Regions from separate parts of the Yersinia sp. SCPM-O-B-9106 (C-191) genome, predicted to be linked through region 2. Evidence: riboswitches for the same ligand, from Rfam matches in the RefSeq annotation. Region 2 holds a riboswitch; each other region holds the start of a gene.

Region 1 (6,182 bases), 1.1 Mb from region 2:
CACAATAAGTACAGTCATTGGCACACAGATTAGAAAGATAGAGCGGAACATAAAAACTGACCGTATTGCCAAAGCGTTGGCGGGTCAGCTGTTGGGCTTTCTGCGCCATTGGCTCCAGATAAGCCAGTGCAGCGGGAGAAATAAGTGCCATTAAATCATCACGATTCGGTTTGACGGCATTAATCGCCCGCTCAACATCTGCGGCGGTTTTGCTGTTGATGCGCAGAGCGATATCATCCCAGTCCAATTGCTGCCAGCGCTGATTGAAGTCTTCAGACATGATTTTCTTCCTCAAGCTGGCTAAGGAAACCAGTCAGTGGGCTGGTGGCAATGGCTTGATCAAACTGTCGATTGCCCAGTCCAGCTTGACGCGCCAACTCGCCGGACTCAACTGCTAAGCGAAAAGCGTGGGCCATTTGCACCGGTGAGTGAGCAACCGCAATCGCGGTATTCACCAGAACAGCATCAGCACCGAGTTCTATGGCCTCAAGGGCATGGCTTGGTGCGCCAATTCCGGCATCGACCACCACCGGAACTTTGGCTTGCTCGATAATGATTTGCAGAAAGTCGCGGGTGCGCAATCCCAAATTGGAACCAATAGGTGCGCCCAATGGCATGACGGCCGCACAACCGACTTCTTCCAACCGTTTGCACAATACCGGGTCTGCGCCGCAGTAAGGCAAGACCACAAATCCCTCTTTCACCAGTATTTCGGCGGCTTTCAGCGTTTCGATGGGGTCGGGCAGCAAATACTTCACATCCGGGTGGATTTCCAGTTTCACCCAATGGGTGCCGAGAGCTTCACGTGCCAAACGTGCAGCAAAAACAGCTTCTTGCGCAGTTTTCGCGCCGGAGGTGTTGGGCAGTAAACGTACGCCCAATTGGCGCAAAGGGGCCAGAATAGCATCGTTACCGGCGTGTAAATCTACCCGCTTCATCGCCATGGTAATCAGTTGTGAACCGGAGGCTTGCAATGCTTCTAACATCAATTCAGCCGTGGAAAATTTGCCCGTGCCAGTAAATAAACGGGAGGTAAAAGTGGTATCGGCGATTTTCAGCATGTCAGCCCCCGGCAATCGCTTGGAATAGCAAAATATCATCACCCGCGTGTAACTGGCATTTTTCCCAGTCAGCGCGCGGGATGATGACCTGATTAATCGCCAGCGCGGTACCCGGCTGGTGGCGGTTCAGTTGTTGGAGCAGCATGGCAGCAGTTATCGCGCATTCCACTTCAAGCGGCAGATCATTGAGTACAATATTGATATGTTTACTCTTCACCGTGAGCCTCCACAGACTGGGCAATGTTTTGCCCGCGTGAGTTGCAAGGTGCTCCAGCTTTGCTGCTTACCATCAAATAGGCGCAATTTCCCACTGAGCGGAGAGGCCAGCCCAGCCAGCATTTTAATGGCCTCCAGTGCTTGCAAGGTGCCGATGACACCCACTACCGGCCCCAATATACCGGCGGTGCGGCAATTACGTTGCGGTAGCTCTTTATCTGGATAAAGACAGGTATAGCAACCTTGGGAATAGGGCGGTTCAATCACTAATAACTGCCCGCTGAAACCCACGGCGCTGCCGCTGATTAACGGTTTTTGTGCTTTAATACAGGCGGCATTGACTTGATGGCGCGTCTCCATGTTGTCACTGCAATCGAGCACTAAATTAACGCCAGCAACAGCATCAGCCAGCGCTTGGTCGGCCAGCCGTGTTTCCAACGCGATAATTTCAATCTGTGGGTTAAGATTTTGCAAATGATGCTGGGCTAACCGCGCTTTAGTTGGGTTAGTGGGCGATTTTCGGTCGAGATCCGTGGTGCGATATAATATTTGGCGCTGCAAATTGGTCAATTCTAGCGGGTCATCGTCAGCCAATAATAATGTTCCAACCCCGGCCGCTGCCAAATAGAGTGCCGCTGGGGAGCCAAGTCCCCCGAGGCCGACAATCAATACACTGGCAGTTTTCAGTTTCAATTGGCCCTCAGGGCCAATATCTTCCAGCAATAACTGGCGGCTGTAGCGCAAGAATTCACTGTCACTCAATTCATGCATGTTTATCATCAGCCAGCTCCTTGCCCTCGATCAGATGCAGTAATTGCGCGGTGGCCTGCTGCCAGTTATCGGCCTGAGTAATTGCGCTGACCACCGCCACACTGCCGACGCCAGTTGCCAATACGGCGGGGACGCGCTCAATACTGATGCCGCCGATGGCGACCGTCGGGTAATCCGGGGTGTTGTCGACCATCTGCTTAAGCACCGCCAGCCCTTGTGGGGATGATGGCATCTGCTTGGTTTGGGTCGGAAAAATATGCCCCAATGCAATGTAAGAGGGGCGGATGGCTTTGGCTATCGCCAGTTCGTGTTCATCGTGAGTGGAGACCCCGAGCCGCAATCCGGCTTGCTGAATTGCAGCCAAATCAGTGGCTTCCAGATCTTCCTGCCCCAGATGCACCCCGTAAGCGCCATGTTTAATCGCCAGCCGCCAGTAATCATTGATAAATAAGCGTGCCTGATAGCGTTTACCTAATTCAATGGCAGCAGCAATATCTTGTTCTACCTGCGCATCCTCTAAATCCTTGATTCGCAACTGGATGGTGGTTACACCTGCCGCAAGCAGGCGCTCTATCCACAGCACGGAATCGACCACCGGATACAGACCAAGGTGCTGCTTGGTCGCGGGGAAGCCTCTCTTGGCAGAAAATAAAGCATTATCAGACTGGCTCATTATTCGCCTCCGCTTGCAGACTGGCGGGGGCGTGATACAGCTCGCTACCACGGGCGCGGAACTCAGCGGACATCTGCTCCATACCGGATTGCAAAACTTCGATAGGTTGAGCCGCCGTTTCTTGCACCACCGCCAACTCTTGCCTGGCGGCTGTTTCTTGCTTAGCGGCGTAATCGCGCACTTCCTGCGAAATTTTCATCGAACAGAATTTCGGCCCACACATGGAGCAGAAATGCGCCACTTTGCCGGATTCTTGTGGCAGAGTTTCATCGTGATAAGCACGCGCGGTTTCAGGGTCGAGAGCCAAATTAAATTGATCCTCCCAACGGAATTCAAAACGCGCTTTTGACATGGCGTTATCGCGGATTTGCGCGCCGGGGTGACCTTTCGCTAAATCAGCCGCATGGGCTGCAATTTTATAAGTGATAAGCCCCTGTTTTACATCTTCTTTATTGGGTAAACCAAGGTGCTCTTTGGGGGTGACATAGCACAGCATAGCGCAGCCGAACCAACCAATCATGGCCGCGCCGATGCCGGAGGTAAAATGGTCATAACCGGGGGCAATGTCGGTGGTCAAGGGGCCTAAGGTATAAAATGGCGCTTCGTGGCAATGCTCCAGCTCTTCAGTCATATTGCGGCGAATCATCTGCATTGGCACATGCCCAGGGCCTTCAATCATCACCTGCACATCATATTCCCAGGCGATTTTGGTCAATTCGCCCAAGGTATGCAGCTCAGCGAATTGGGCTTCATCATTGGCATCCTGAATGGAACCAGGGCGCAGACCATCACCCAATGATAATGAAACATCATAAGCCGCGCAGATCTGGCAGATTTCGCGGAAATGCTGATACAGGAAATTTTCCTGATGATGGGAAAGGCACCATTTCGCCATAATCGACCCGCCACGGGAGACGATACCGGTCAGCCGTTTAGCGGTCATCGGCACATAGCGCAACAGCACACCGGCATGAATCGTAAAGTAATCAACCCCTTGCTCGGCCTGCTCTAGCAGGGTGTCGCGGAACATTTCCCAGGTTAGGTTTTCCGCCACGCCATTGACTTTTTCCAGCGCCTGATAGATAGGGACGGTGCCAATGGGGACTGGGCTATTGCGCAGTATCCATTCACGAGTTTCATGAATATAGCGGCCAGTGGATAAGTCCATCACGGTATCCGCGCCCCAGCGCGTTGACCACACCAGTTTTTCCACTTCTTCCTCAATGGAAGAGGTCACGGCAGAGTTGCCGATGTTGGCGTTCACTTTCACCAAAAAGTTGCGGCCAATAATCATCGGTTCAGATTCTGGGTGGTTAATATTCGCGGGGATGATAGCTCGACCAGCGGCCACTTCCTGTCGGACAAATTCTGCGGTGATATTCTCTGGCAGATGCGCACCAAATGCTTGCCCCGCATGCTGTTGGCGTAATACTTCACTGCGAATACGTTCACGGCCCATATTCTCCCGCAGGGCGATAAACTCCATTTCTGGGGTGATTTTACCTGCCCGGGCGTAATGCAACTGAGTGACACATTGGCCCGCAAGGGCTTTTTTGGGGCGGGGCAGATGCTCAAAACGCAAATGGTCTAAGCCCTCATCAGCCAAGCGCTGTTGGGTGAAGCCAGAACTGACCGAGGAGAGCGCGGCGGTATCCTGACGATCGGCTATCCAGCTCTCGCGCAGTTTGGGTAAACCGGCATGCACATCCAGCTTAGCGCGCGGATCACCATAAGGGCCGGAGGTGTCATACACCGGAATGGCTTCATTTTCTTCATAGTGGGGAGAGTCCTTACCGCCGCCGATCAATGTCGGGCTGAGTTGGATCTCGCGCATCGGCACTTGAATATCGGGCCGTGAGCCTTGCAGATAAATACGTTGGGAGTTAGGGAAGGTAACCCCTTGCAGGGTATCAATAAATTCTTGGGCTTGTTCACGTTGTTGTTTACGTGGAATAGACTGACGTGGGCGTGATAAATCTTTAGCAATTGTATTATTAGACATAGCAAATTCCTACCAATGGGTTTAAAGGCCAATGTGGTTAAGGGGAAAATTGCTTGTCTGGAGCTTGGCGGGAGTAACGATGTTAGCCAGTGACCGGCAGCCACCTGTCAGGTGAATTCCGGGCCTGTAGCGATAAATTACTCTTGTTCCCTTCGCGGGTATTAACCCGATCAGGTTCCGCGGATCCCGAATTAACGGTCTCAGCCTGCGTTTGTTTTCCTAAGAAAACAGGTGCTAGGCACTCCGACAAGAATCCTCAGTATATACCCTTCTTACTTGAAATTGCAGCGGTGTTAGCTACGTTCATTCACCCGAATCACTTACCTGTGTAAGCTCATCGGAATTCATTCACTTGCTGCCTACCTGCAATCTCAATTACTTTGGGTATTGAGGTTGAATGAGAACTACAAGCTCGCACAGATCTGTGGGCTATTTTACCTGCCCTGTTTGATCCACTGGCTGAGCAGCTTGCCAGGATTCAGCCGCCCACTGAATTAATTGATCTTCCAGCCGAAAACGGGCATCAAGGGTTTCGCCGATATCGGATAAAGCTTGTTGAAACTCAGTGCAGCTATCGTCATCGATCTCAATGTTTGTATAGCGATCATGGAATGCCATGATAGTTTGAGTGTTATTTTTCAAAGCAGGATAAACTTTGGTGGTCAGAGCCATTTTCGGGCTGGATGCGCCTTCCACCTGTTTGATAATTCTGTCGTAGATATTGAAATGTCCGGAGGAGAGATAATCCACCAGATTATGACAAAAGTTCTCCAGCGCTTTTTCATTAAGCGGGGTATGCTTTTCTTTTTGCGGCTTAATACCGATCACTGTGCAATACGAGACTAAAAGTTCTTTACGTGCATGAAGCCATTGATCAATTAATTCATTACTGCCGCCAACGCGTTGAGTCAGGCTTTCCAGTCGGTTGAGCATGATCGACCCCGTGAGTAAGAAAAAGTAAAAGTGGGTTACAAAAAAGTAACAAGCCGGATTCTAGATTGCCAGTGAAGTCGAGGTTGTGCAACAACGATATGGAACTACAACTTACAGGTAAAGAAAGTGGCTGGTGGATTGTCAGCCATGAAAACAAATTATGGTTACCAAACGGGGAGTTACCACAGGGTAATGCGGCCAATTGGTCATTACAGGGCGCGACCGCACGGCAGATTGGTGAATGGCAAGGGCAGGCGGTTTGGCTGATCCGCCAACAGATGTCCACCGAGATGGGGTCAGTGCGGCAATTACTGGATGTCGATCGCGGTTTGTTTCAACTGGCGGGGCGCGGCGTACAATTGGCCGAGTTTTATCGATCTCACCGCTATTGTGGCTATTGTGGGCATCAAATGCATGCCAGCCGCACCGAGTGGGCTTGCCTGTGCAATCATTGTCGTGAACGTTATTATCCACAAATCGCCCCTTGCGTGATTGTTGCCATTCGCCGTGGTGATGAAATTTTATT
Region 2 (6,182 bases):
CTTAGTATGGGTATTTATACAGTGTTTGTCTATTTTAATGATGACTTACCATTAATTCACACAATTCCCTGATTGACTCATTTCATGGGGCACTGGACAATCTCCCGCGCCTGAACCCAACGGACAAATCTATGGAAGCCTATTTATTACATTTATTGACGCAATCGCTGGCTTTCACGCTATTTGTCGTCATGTTAGTCACTTTTCTCGAATCTTTAGCTTTGGTGGGGATGTTGCTGCCTGGCACGGTGATGATGACCACGGTGGGCGCGTTGATTGGCAGCGGGGAAGTGGGCTTTTATTCTGCTTGGGCCGCAGCGACTGTGGGCTGTCTGGTGGGGGATTGGGCTTCGTATTTTATTGGCCGCCGCTTCAAAGAGCCGCTGCATCGCTGGTCTTTCCTGAAAAAGCATAAATCGCTGTTGGCGAAAACTGAGCATGCTTTGCATAACCACAGCATGGCAACGGTGCTGTTGGGGCGCTTTATCGGCCCAACGCGGCCTATCGTCCCGATGGTGGCGGGGATGTTAAACCTGCCGCCAGTAAAATTCGCGTTGCCGAATGTGATTGGTTGCCTCACTTGGCCGCCGCTTTATTTCTTCCCTGGCATACTGGCTGGCGTCGCCATAGATATCCCGCCGAATGCCAACAGTTATATGTTTAAGTGGCTATTATTTGCCGTGGTGGTACTGATTTGGCTGGCATTGTGGTTGGCATGGCGCTGGTGGCGCTTTGGTAAACGCAGCCCAGACCGCCTGAGCAAATGGCTGCCTTTGGCCCGCTTGCGCTGGGTGACGGTGCTGTCCATTATGCTGGCGATAGCCAGTTTTGTCTGGCTCCATATGCAGCCCATCATGCCGCTTTATCGTCATCTATTATGGAAGGTTCTTGCTGGGTAATCCCCTTCGGCCTTTACGCCGCAGGGGGTTAGCGGTTCCATCAACTACCGCTGGGGAGCAATCCCTAGCACCCTGGCTTCCGGCGCAGTGCCGTTGACCAGTGCCTGAGTGGGGCCGTCATAGTAAATACGGCCATCCACCACCAATAAAGTGCGCTCGGCAATGCGGGCGGCGTCATCCAGATTGTGCGACACCATCAACAAGGTCAATTGGCGATTTTCGCAGACGTTTTCGACCAATTGCAGCATTTCATTGCGCAGTGCCGGGTCTAATGCGGAAAAGGGTTCGTCCAGCAGCAGGATGGGTTGGCTGCGCACCAGACAGCGCGCCAGTGCCGCCCGCTGGCGTTGGCCGCCGGAAAGCTGTGCCGGTAGCCGGTCAAGACACTCTTCCAACCCAACTTGTTGCGCAATCTGGCCGAGCAGTAATTTTTGCTCATGATTGAGTTTTAGCCCCGGATGCAAACCCAGCCCAATGTTTTGTTCGACATTCAAATGCGCGAACAGATTATTTTCCTGAAATAACATGGATACCGGCCTTTGGGCGGGCGGTGTTAGGGTATGGTCTTGATTATTCAGCAGCATTTGACCACTGGCCGGAGCTAAAAAGCCCGCAATTAAGCTCAATAGCGTGCTTTTACCCGCCCCACTGGGGCCAAGAATAGCCACCCGCTCACCGGCTTGCATGCGCAAATCAAAACGCATCGGTAAGTGGTCGTATAAATAGGTGATTTTCTCAAGCTTTAGCATGGCGGCTCGGCAGTTTTTCAATCAGAGTAAACAGCAGGAAACACAGTAACAGCAGCAGCAGGGCGGTCACCGCGCCATCATTGCTGCGATAAGACCCTATCTGTTGATAGAGATAAAATGGCAGGGTGCGGAAATGCTCGTTACCAAACAGCGCGACCACGCCAAAATCCCCGATAGAAAGCACACTGGCGAAGGCCAACGCTTGAGCCAGCGGGCGTTTCAGTGCCCGTAACTCAATGTGGCGCACACGGTGCCAGCCGCGAATATCCAGTGATAAACACAGCGGCGTATAGCGCTCAGCCAAGTCTCGCATCGGGTTATCCAACACTTTTAATGCATAGGGCACCGCCATCAGCGCATTGGTCAGAATCACCAGTGCATAAGGCGATTGCGGCAAGCCCAGAGTGTCATTGAGCAATAAAAAAAAGCCGGTTGCCAGCACGATCCCCGGCATCGCCAGAATCACCATGCCGCTGATGTCCAATACTTGCCCGTAAGCCGCGTGGTGGCGCAGTTTCAGCTCACGGCTGCTCCATAACAGCATCATAGTCAGAGTGACACACAATAATCCGGCCCCAATGGCGATAGTCAGTGAGGTAAAGAAAGCTTGCCACAGCGCCGGTTGTTGTAGCACGGTCAATATCGTTTTATTGCTGCCATCAATTACAACAGCCAGCAATGGTGGCACCATCAATAATAACGCCGCCCCGATTAACAATGTATCGCTAATGCGCGACCAGGTACTATCCTGCTGACTGCGCCACTCCTGAGCATGGGTATTTCCCACCGCCAACACTGAACTTAGCCGTTGGCTCAGCACCACCAATCCCAGACAGCAACCCAGTTGAATCAGTGCCAATAATGCGGCGCGCCCTAAATCATAGTCATAACTAAGTGCCTGATAAATAGCCAGTTCGATGGTGGTAGCTTGCGGCCCGCCGCCCAGAGAGAGCACGGTGGCAAAGCTGGCAAAACACAGCATGAAAATCAGCGCGGCAGTCGGCAGAATTTGGCGGCGCAGATAGGGCCACTCGATCCAGCGAAAATGCTGCCAGCCGTTCATGCCCAATTGGGCGGCTAACTGGCGCTGCTCAACGGCAATGCTTTCCAATGACTGCAATAACAAGCGGGTTGCCAGCGGCATATTAAAGAAAATATGCGCCAGCAAAATCCCTTGTAAACCATAGGGCGAGAAGCGGTAATCCACTCCTAGCCAGCCCAATAGTGCCGCCAGCCAACCTTGGCGGCCATAAACCGTCAGGATGCCGAAAATGGCGACCAGCACCGGCAGCACCAATGTCATGGCACATAAGCGCAGCATCAATTGGCGGCCGGGGAAGCGGCGGCGATATAAGGCGCGCGCCAAAAAAATCGCCGGAATAACGGACAGCAGCGCAGAGAGAAACGCCTGCCAGAAAGTGAAGCGAATCACATGCCACAGATAACTGTCATGCCAGATGCTTTGCCAGTCTGCCGCTGGCGCGTGACGCCAGATAGCGGTGAACGCCAGTAAGGCGACACCGGTTATCAGCAAGGCGGCCAGTAGCCCCGGCCATAGCCACGCGGGGATTAGTGGCTGACGGCGGATTGCCATGCTTGAATCCATTTACCGCGATTATCAGCCACGTCTTTTGCATCAAACTGCAAAGCTTTTTGCGGCACGGTGAGTGTTTCAAATCCAGCCGGTAAGTCCATTTTGATTACCGGATACATCCAGTTGCCGGTCGGGATATGATTCTGGAATGCAGGAGTGACCATAAATTGCATAAAGCGCTGCGCCAGTTCCGGTTGTTTGCTGGACGCGACCACACCAGCCACTTCCACTTGCAGATAGTGGCCTTCACTGAAATCAGCCGCCGCATAGTTGTCTTTCTTCTCTGCAATCAGATGATAAGCCGGAGAAGTGGTGTAGCTCAGCACGAAATCCCCTTCACCTTTCAGGAACAAGCCGTAAGCTTCACTCCAGCCTTTGGTCACGGTGACGGTTTTTTTCGCTAATTTCTGCCAGGCTTGCGGGGCTTGGTCGCCATAGACTTTTTGCATCCACAACATTAAACCGAGGCCCGGGGTACTGGTGCGCGGGTCTTGATAAATCACTTTCCACGGTTCTTTGCTGTCGACTAATTCTTGCAGGCTTTTCGGCGGATTTTTCAATTTATTTTTGTCATACACAAAAGCAAAATAGCCATAATCGTAGGGGACGAAAATTTTATTTTGCCATTTTTCTGGCAAAGTCAGATGGCTGGTATCTACCTGACTTGGCACGAATAATCCGGTTTGCTCTGCCGCTTGCAGCAGATTGTTATCTAAGCCCAACACCACATCGGCTTGGCTATTTTTACCCTCCATCCGCAGGCGGTTCAGCAGGGAAACACCATCTTCCAGCGCCACAAATTTAAGCTGACAATCACACTCGGCTTCAAAGGCTTTTTTAATCGACGGCCCCGGGCCCCAATCAGCCGCGAAAGAATCATAGGTATAAACAGTCAAGGTGGGTTTATCAGCAGCGACGGCAGCGGCAGACAGAAAAAACAAGCAGGAAATCATGCGTTTAAACACTTTGCACTCCTTAAAGATAAAGGTGGCAAAGGTATCTGAGGCGGTAAATAACATGAATATCAAGAAGATACAGCGTTATTTTTCTCAAATCCCTCCGCCGGTGTTAACCGGATCAGGTTCGACGGGTTTGCTCTCAGCTAACTTGCGATTTTCTGCAAGTTAGCACCCCGTTGAGACGGCGCTATTGTAGAGTTTAATTGCAGTGGGCGAAAGCGGGTTTAATCCTCTGGTGGCGTAAACCAGGCCGATTTGAAGTCAAACCAGCCGAGTGTGTTCATGCGCACCCCGCGCATACTGTGCTGCCCATATAATTCTAGCCAGTGATGGAACAGTGGGTGAAATTGATTCTGGCTGACCAAACGCTGGCTCCATTCCGCCATTGGCAGAGTATTATTTCGCCATAATTCAACATCTTGGTGCAGTTTTTCATCCAGGCAATATTGCAGCAGCGGCAGCTCATACAAGGTGGCAAACAGGGAAAATTCCAGCGGCAGATAAAAATTGGCGCTGCCGAGCCAGATGTCGCTCTGTGCATCCCCTTGATACCAACTGGCATAATCCACCACATTTATGATCAATTTGACCCCGTGTGCGGCCAATAATGTGGCCAATGTTTGGCTGATAGCATCAAACTCTGAATGGTGACTATAAAAAGTCAGTGTCAGTTCGGTCAAACCTTCCGGTTTCGCTTCCAGTACCCTGAGCCGGTTATGGTGCCAGCGCGGTAACATGCCGTAAGCCGGTGACCAGTAGCGTTGGTAAAAAGGATCGGCATGGCTGAGTAGGGCGACGGGGGTGATGAGTTCACAGAGCCAACGGCGGATATCAGGATTGCAGGTTTGGGGAGATCGCTGGTCGAATAACAGAAAATAACAGCCTTCTTCCAGCCGGCTTTCCAGCTCATTTTTACTGGTATCATCAGCTTGCAATTGCACACCGGAATAAACCAATTCTTCGGACAGCTCCGGTAATACCCAAATATTGACCTCATCAATAAGTGCGCGAAAACCAAAATAATTATCAAATGCCTGAATTTTCAATTGGCTATGATGATTTCGAATCACGGAATAAGGGCCAGTCCCAATAGGATGTCGGCGGAAATCCGGCTGATTTTCCCACTCTTGCGGCAAGATCATGGCGTGTACACTGCCCAACAACCACGGCAGCCAGCTGTCCGGGGTACTGAGATGCACATCAATCACATACGGGGTGGGTGAGCGCACCGCGGTGATATGTGAAAACAGCGGTTGGGAGATTAACCGAGTCAGGCTGGTCATCACATCATTCATTTCCAGCTCACGGCCATGGTGAAAATGAATCGCCGGGCGCAAATAAAAGCGCCAATGCAATGGGCTAATGGCTTGCCAGTGATGAGACAAATCCGGCTCCAGTTCCCCATTTTCCTCATTTATCCGCGTCAGACCATTAAAAATCTGCCGCACCATATGGGTTTCTGAGCGGCGCAGCGCGGTGCCGGGTAATAGATTTTGTAAGGGGCGGTAATAGAGCACCCGCAGAATATGTTTACCTTGCCGGAAGCTGCGCCCTAACTGAGAGAGCAGCATTTGGCGCACTGCTTTTTTATCCCCGACCAACTGCACCAGTTGATCAATACTTTCTTGTTCCAGTAACTCTTCGGCCCGCTGTTGCTGTAAGGCCAGGCCGGAGCAGAGGAAAGTCAGTTGTGAGCGCTTACCTCGGCCAGCTTCCGCCTGCCAGCTCAGCCACCCCTCTTGCTGCATACTGCCCAATAAGGAACGCACATGGCGGCGCGAGCAACAGAGCACGTCAGCCAGCTCCTGCAAGGTGGTTTCTGTGGGCAAACCGCTAAAACGTTGCCAAAGGCGAATGAACTGCTGTTGCAAGCGGGAGGTAGACATAAAAGGGGAACTCCTCGGCAAACTTCATCAATTTTTCTTTCCCTATATTACGCGGATACTGCTTGTTAATGAAAGCGGGTTAGTCAGCGAATGGG
Region 3 (6,182 bases), 430 kb from region 2:
GAGTGATGAAGATCTTGGCTCCCCGCGTAGTGCGCCTTACCCGATGGCACCGCTGCCGTTATCGTGGAATGAACAGCGCATTAAAACCGTGCTCAACAGCCACACTTTTAATGGCAGTCGTTTTGATGTTGTGACTGAGCCGGTGGCGCGCAACAGTCGCCCTTATGATGGCCGTCCCACTTGCTGCGGCAACAATAACTGTATGCCAATTTGCCCGATAGGGGCGATGTATAACGCCATAACTCATGTTGAAAAAGCCGAGCTGGCGGGGGCTATTATTCGCCCACAAGCGGTGGTTTATCAGCTGGAAGTGGATGATCAGCAGCAAATTACCGCCGCTTTGTTTAAGGATGCACAAGGTAATGAGCACCGCGCTGAGGGCAAGTATTTTGTGTTGGCAGCCAATGGCATTGAAACGCCGAAACTGATGCTGATGTCCACCAATGATAAAAATCCACTCGGTGTCGGGAATAGCTCCGATATGGTCGGGCGCAATCTGATGGACCACCCCGGAACTGGCGTCACCTTTATGGCTAGTGAGCCGCTCTGGCCGGGGCGTGGCCCGCAGGAAATGACCTCTTTGATTGGGTTCCGCGATGGCGCATTCCGTGCTGAATATGCGGCGAAAAAGATTCATTTATCTAATTTGTCCCGCACAGATCAAGTCACCATTGAGTTGCTCAAGCAAGGAGAATTACAACTCGGGCCGCAGCTTGACGCCAAAATCCGCGATCGGGCGGCGCGTTTTGTGCAATTCGACAGTTTCCATGAAATCTTGCCGCATGTGGAAAATCGTATTATTCCCAGCCCGACAGAGAAAGACGCCATTGGCATTCCGAAGCCGGAATTTTACTATGCAATGGATGATTATGTGCGCAAAAGTGCAGTGCATACTCAGCAAGTCTATGCCGAAGCGGCCAGATTGATGGGCGGCACTGAAGTGCAGTTCCACAATAACTTTGCCAATAATAACCATATTACTGGCACCACCATTATGGGCAATGACCCCAAAGATTCCGTGGTGGACAGTGATTGCCGCAGCCATGACCACAAAAATTTGTTTATCGCCAGCAGCAGTGTGATGCCAACTGTCGGTTCAGTGAACTGTACTTTGACGATTGCCGCTCTCTCTCTGCGTATCGCTGAAACTTTAAAGGCCGAGGTGTAAGATGAAAAAGCTAACCCTAGGTCACTCAATGACATTCCTGTTTATAGCATTGGGATTCGCTGCAACTGGATATGCTCGTGCGGATGCTAACCTGATTGCGCGGGGTGAGTATTTGACCAAAGCCGCAGACTGTGTGGCGTGCCACACCACCAAAGATGGCAAACCCTTTGCCGGTGGATTGGCCTTTAAAACCCCGATGGGCACCTTATATTCGCCGAATATTACCCCCGATAAAGAAACCGGAATTGGTGGTTGGACGGATGAAGAGTTTTTGCGCGCACTGCATGAAGGGAAAGGCAAAAACGGCGAGAATCTCTATCCTGCTTTCCCTTATACCTCTTATACCTTGCTGACGGATGATGATGTTAAAGCCATAAAAGCTTATTTGTTCAGCTTACCGGCAGTGCATCAACCGAATCGCGAAAATGACATGCCGTTCCCATTCAATCAGCGCTGGGGGCTGTGGTTCTGGAATCTGGTGAATTTTGAGGGGCAGCGCTTCCAGCCCGATACCAGCAAAGATGCGCAATGGAACCAGGGGGCTTATTTTGTTGAGGCGCTGGGGCATTGTGGTGAATGTCATACTCCGCGCAATATCACCATGGGAATGAAAGACAGTAAAGCTTATGCCGGTGCTGATATTGATGGTTGGACGGCATTCAATATTACCTCAGATCCGCATGCTGGGATTGGGGGCTGGAGCCAGCAACAGGTCGTGCAATATCTGCGCAGCGGCCATGTTGACGGTAAAGCACAAGCGGCTGGGCCGATGGCGGAAGTGATTGAAAACAGCACCCGACATCTGACTGACAGTGATCTGAATGCAATGGCGGTGTATCTGCGCACGCTGAAGCCATTAAATCCAAATGACGAAACTAAGAGCCGTTCGGATTGGGGGCAGTCGGCGACCAGTGTTAATACCTTACGTGGCGTACCTTTCACGGCGGATACTGTTACGGGGAACAATAACACTGACGGCGCGCGCTTGTATTTGGGGAACTGTGCCAGTTGCCACAGTTTTACCGGTGAGGGCGTGAAAGATGGTTATTACCCATCATTGATGAAGAATTCGGTGGTCGGGGCATCCGCGCAAAATAACCTGATTAATGTCATTCTCCACGGCGTGTCGCGCAAAACCAATGATGGCGAGGTCTTTATGCCCGGTTTTGCCAACACATTAACTGATGAGCAGGTTGTCAGTTTGAGTAATTATCTATTGCAGCAGTTTGGGCAACCCACACTGAATATCAAAGCCGATGATGTTAAAGCATTACGCGGAGAATAATGAAGAAGAATAAGGGGGCTTTGGCTCCCTTTTATCACATGCTATTTATATCACTAAGCCATTTGCTTAGTGAATGTATTATTGACCTTCTATCATCTGCCCGTGATAATAACAATTCTGACTCGGGGTGCCTGCCACAAATAGTGGAATGGCTGAGATATTACCCGTATTACCTGATCTGGATAATGCCAGCGTAGGGAAGTATATTAATGAAGCGTATCAATGTGTTAACTATTGCCGGAACTGACCCAAGCGGCGGTGCCGGTATCCAGGCTGATCTGAAAACCTTTTCTGCATTACAGGCCTACGGCACCAGTGTTATTACCGCTTTAGTGGCGCAAAACACCGGTGGTGTACAGTCTGTTTATCCCATCGAACCCGCTTTTGTTGCTGCTCAGCTAGATTCTGTCCTCAGTGATGTGCGTATCGATAGCGCCAAAATTGGTATGCTGGCAAATGCGGAAATTGTCGATATTGTTGCTACGCAACTACGGCGTTATCCCATTCCATTTGTAGTGTTAGATACTGTGATGGTTGCCAAAAGCGGGGACCCGTTACTTGCACCAGAGGCCGTTGATGCGGTGCGCCGCTTATTGCTCCCGCAAGTTGATTTGATTACACCTAATTTACCGGAAGCCGCAACATTGCTTGATTGCCAACCCGCGCATAATGAACAAGAAATGTGTGAACAAGGGCGGGCATTGTTAGCTCTCGGCTGTCAGGGGGTATTGATGAAAGGGGGGCATTTGAGTGGCGAAGAAAGCCCAGATTGGCTGTTTACCGCGCAAAGTGAGCAGCGCTTTGTGACACGGCGGATTAATACCCGACATACCCACGGCACCGGTTGCACCTTGTCGGCTGCACTGGCGGCATTACGGCCACGGCACGCGAATTGGGCCGCTACCCTGAGTGTAGCTAAAGATTATCTGCAAGGGGCACTGGAACAAGCCGACACCCTCGAGGTGGGGCAGGGGATCGGGCCGGTGCACCATTTCCATCAATGGTGGTAATCCCCTTCGACCTTGAAACCGCAGGGGGCTGTCTGGTTGCAATTCCATTGACTTTGGAGGCTGAAGTCGATGAAATTATTACGCCAGTAAATAGCGCTGTGTCATCGTAAACATCGCGATGGCACGTTGCAAATGATGAGCATCAAAACGATTAAGCAGGTAACTTTTAGCCGCTTTGCGTGGGCGAATACACAGTAGCAACTTCGGCTCGCCAGCTTCATCTTTGATCAGGTCGAACTGATAACTGCCGATGCTTTTTTCGTCTTCCCGCCAAGAAATTTGTATTGCTGGCAACGGGTTATCTGCCGTGGGTTGTCTGACGGCGAAAAAGTATTCTCCGGCCCAGAAACCGGCATAATTGCCGTCAGCTTGCAAAGGTTTGGTTTGGAAAATGGGGGCTGCCGCGAGCTGGCTGACGGCAGCCAAAGTTATTTCTCGATGAGCTTGTTGCCACAAAGGAACATTATTTTCGATTTGCCAGCAAGCCGCGCCCAGATAATCGTTCAGTTCACGCCAATCTTCATCCAGTTGCTGGCGTAATTCCTCTTCGAGAATATTACGATATTGCTGCATCCCGCTGGGTTGCTCGCCTAATGTTTCGTAAGTGATTAACTCCATGGTGCGGGGCTTGCGGCGAAAACTCATCCACAACACCACCTTGGGGATACGAAACTCAATCGACTGAATACTCAGCCGATAGCTATCCCCTTTGTTCAACACAAAGCCATTGGCGGTGCCGCGCTTATTTTGATAATTCCGTATCACCACCACGCTATTTAGCCCCATCCAGCCGGTAACATAGTGCTCACTGTCAGAGTTGGCAACATCCAGATCGACCACCATTTGGACGATTTTATCGCTCTCAAGCTTATCTAGCGGATGGGCATCCCCAGCAGAGTAATACAGCTTCTTAGGGGCTTCGGGTAACTCAAGGGTCAACATAGCAGGGCCTTTTTCGCGGGTGGTTATCAACTCATCATCTACTGGTTTATAGCTTACCTCAAGCTGTCATACAGATTGCGGTATAACGAGAATTAGGATGAAAATTCGTGCTATGGATCAACTTTTCCTACTGTTAAGGGTCATAAATATGCAAACTACTATCACGCATGCCAATTTATTGCATTGAGGCCTGTTCAATATATTTAGGGTATAGATTAATCAGATAATAAGGATTTCGATAATGAAAGGTCATAAAACCCTCCATTGTCTTGTTGCTGCGGCGATACTCAGTGCCAGTTCCTGGGTTTTCGCGCAGCCAGCGATGAATGTTGTTTCGGCTCCATCAGACTCAGCGCCTGTTCAGGGCGCACCTGCTAAGCCCCTTCCCACCACCGCTGATCTTCTACAACAACCGGTGTATAAAAATAGCTGGCAAAAAATGGTGAAGAGTCAGAAAAATTTGCCTGCATGGGCGCGTAAAGGGGTAGGGACATCCTCGCCGTATGAAGTCATCAATTGGGAAGGCCAGCAGTATAAAGTGGGGCGAATTTGCAAACCTCATGATTGCAGTAATAATTTTATGTGGGTGGCTTTTAGCAAGGATAAAAAACAAGTTTGGCAGGCATGGGGGATGCGAGTGTCGGTAGAGGATAAGCCAGAAGCGCTCAATACTCCGAGCAAGTTCGCCACTTATCAATGGCTTGGTCGCCCGAGTGAGAGTGTTCAGACTTTGCTGAAAAAACAATTAGAGCAAGATCCTAACTGGCACTGATTCTTGATTGTTTTCAAGTTGCAGGAAAGCAGCCAACACACCTGCAACTTGAAAGATGAGGGGGATATCAGCCAACGCCTGCCTGGTGCAAATCATGCAGATTGATAGCGCCAACCAGTTTCCCATCAAGATTAACCACCGGTGCCGCACTAATATGATGCTGATGCAGAGCTTCCAGTGCTTCACCCGCACGCCATTGTTCTGGCAAGCGGTAACCCGGGCGAGTTATTGCGCCGCCGAGCGGCTGTTGCAAAGTGCCGCCTTTAACCAACCAGCGGCGTAAATCACCATCAGTGAATACCCCGACCACCCGTTGATTTGGATCACAAACCGCCACCAGCCCTAATCCGGTGCGGCTCAATTCCAGCATCGCTTCCATTACGCTATCGGATTCATTTACCACCGGTAAGCGGTCACCGGTTCTCATTAAATGATGAACTCGGTTGAGCAACCGCGCCCCCAAACTGCCACCGGGGTGTGAGCGCGCAAAGTCTTCTGCATTGAAACCACGATGGCGCATTAATGCCATTGCCAGCGCGTCACCCATCATCAGAGTATTGACGGCGCTGGATGTTGGCGCTAGACCCATCGGGCAAGCTTCATGCTCAACACTGATATCCAGCACGCAAGCCGCCGCCAGCGCTAATGGCGACTCTAAACCGCCGGTAATTGCAATCACTGGAATATGGCTGTCGGCTAGCAAGGGTAGGATCATATCCAGTTCTTTAGCACGGCCCGAATAAGAGATAAAAATCAGCACATCTTGCGGGCCAATCATACCTAAATCACCGTGCAATGCCTCGGCTGGATGCACGAAAAAGGCCGGGGTGCCGGTGCTGGCCAGTGAAGCGGCAATTTTTTTACCAATATGACCGGATTTGCCAATGCCAGAAACAACCGCTTTGCCGGTACAGCTCAACAATAGCTCGCAAGCTTGGACAAAATTATCATCTAAACGTGATAACAAGCGCTGGGCTTCTGTTAGCTCAATTTCCAGTGTTTCAC

The links. Region 2 has a riboswitch for thiamine pyrophosphate ahead of thiB (thiamine ABC transporter substrate binding subunit). Riboswitches for the same ligand answer to the same signal wherever they lie in the genome.
Region 1: it holds a riboswitch for thiamine pyrophosphate, as region 2 does, so the genes downstream of both, thiC (phosphomethylpyrimidine synthase ThiC) here and thiB (thiamine ABC transporter substrate binding subunit) in region 2, are expected to answer to the same signal.
Region 3: it holds a riboswitch for thiamine pyrophosphate, as region 2 does, so the genes downstream of both, thiD (bifunctional hydroxymethylpyrimidine kinase/phosphomethylpyrimidine kinase) here and thiB (thiamine ABC transporter substrate binding subunit) in region 2, are expected to answer to the same signal.

The regions. Positions count from the first base shown of each region.
Region 1 is NZ_CP110791.1:4,040,647-4,046,828, reverse strand. It holds gene thiH (2-iminoacetate synthase ThiH) at 1-280, opposite strand, end outside; gene OP863_RS18250 (thiazole synthase) at 273-1,061, opposite strand; gene thiS (sulfur carrier protein ThiS) at 1,063-1,278, opposite strand; gene OP863_RS18240 (HesA/MoeB/ThiF family protein) at 1,275-2,057, opposite strand; gene thiE (thiamine phosphate synthase) at 2,041-2,721, opposite strand; gene thiC (phosphomethylpyrimidine synthase ThiC) at 2,708-4,723, opposite strand; TPP riboswitch at 4,854-4,979, opposite strand; gene OP863_RS18225 (Rsd/AlgQ family anti-sigma factor) at 5,153-5,656, opposite strand; gene nudC (NAD(+) diphosphatase) at 5,755-6,182, shown strand, end outside.
Region 2 is NZ_CP110791.1:756,612-762,793, forward strand. It holds gene OP863_RS03375 (DedA family protein) at 132-899, shown strand; gene thiQ (thiamine ABC transporter ATP-binding protein ThiQ) at 944-1,648, opposite strand; gene thiP (thiamine/thiamine pyrophosphate ABC transporter permease ThiP) at 1,635-3,242, opposite strand; gene thiB (thiamine ABC transporter substrate binding subunit) at 3,218-4,207, opposite strand; TPP riboswitch at 4,279-4,387, opposite strand; gene sgrR (HTH-type transcriptional regulator SgrR) at 4,426-6,087, opposite strand.
Region 3 is NZ_CP110791.1:1,186,157-1,192,338, forward strand. It holds gene OP863_RS05395 (GMC family oxidoreductase) at 1-1,168, shown strand, start outside; gene OP863_RS05400 (cytochrome c) at 1,170-2,453, shown strand; TPP riboswitch at 2,567-2,670, shown strand; gene thiD (bifunctional hydroxymethylpyrimidine kinase/phosphomethylpyrimidine kinase) at 2,663-3,463, shown strand; gene OP863_RS05410 (hypothetical protein) at 3,542-4,405, opposite strand; gene OP863_RS05415 (inhibitor of vertebrate lysozyme family protein) at 4,647-5,177, shown strand; gene gutQ (arabinose-5-phosphate isomerase GutQ) at 5,245-6,182, opposite strand, start outside.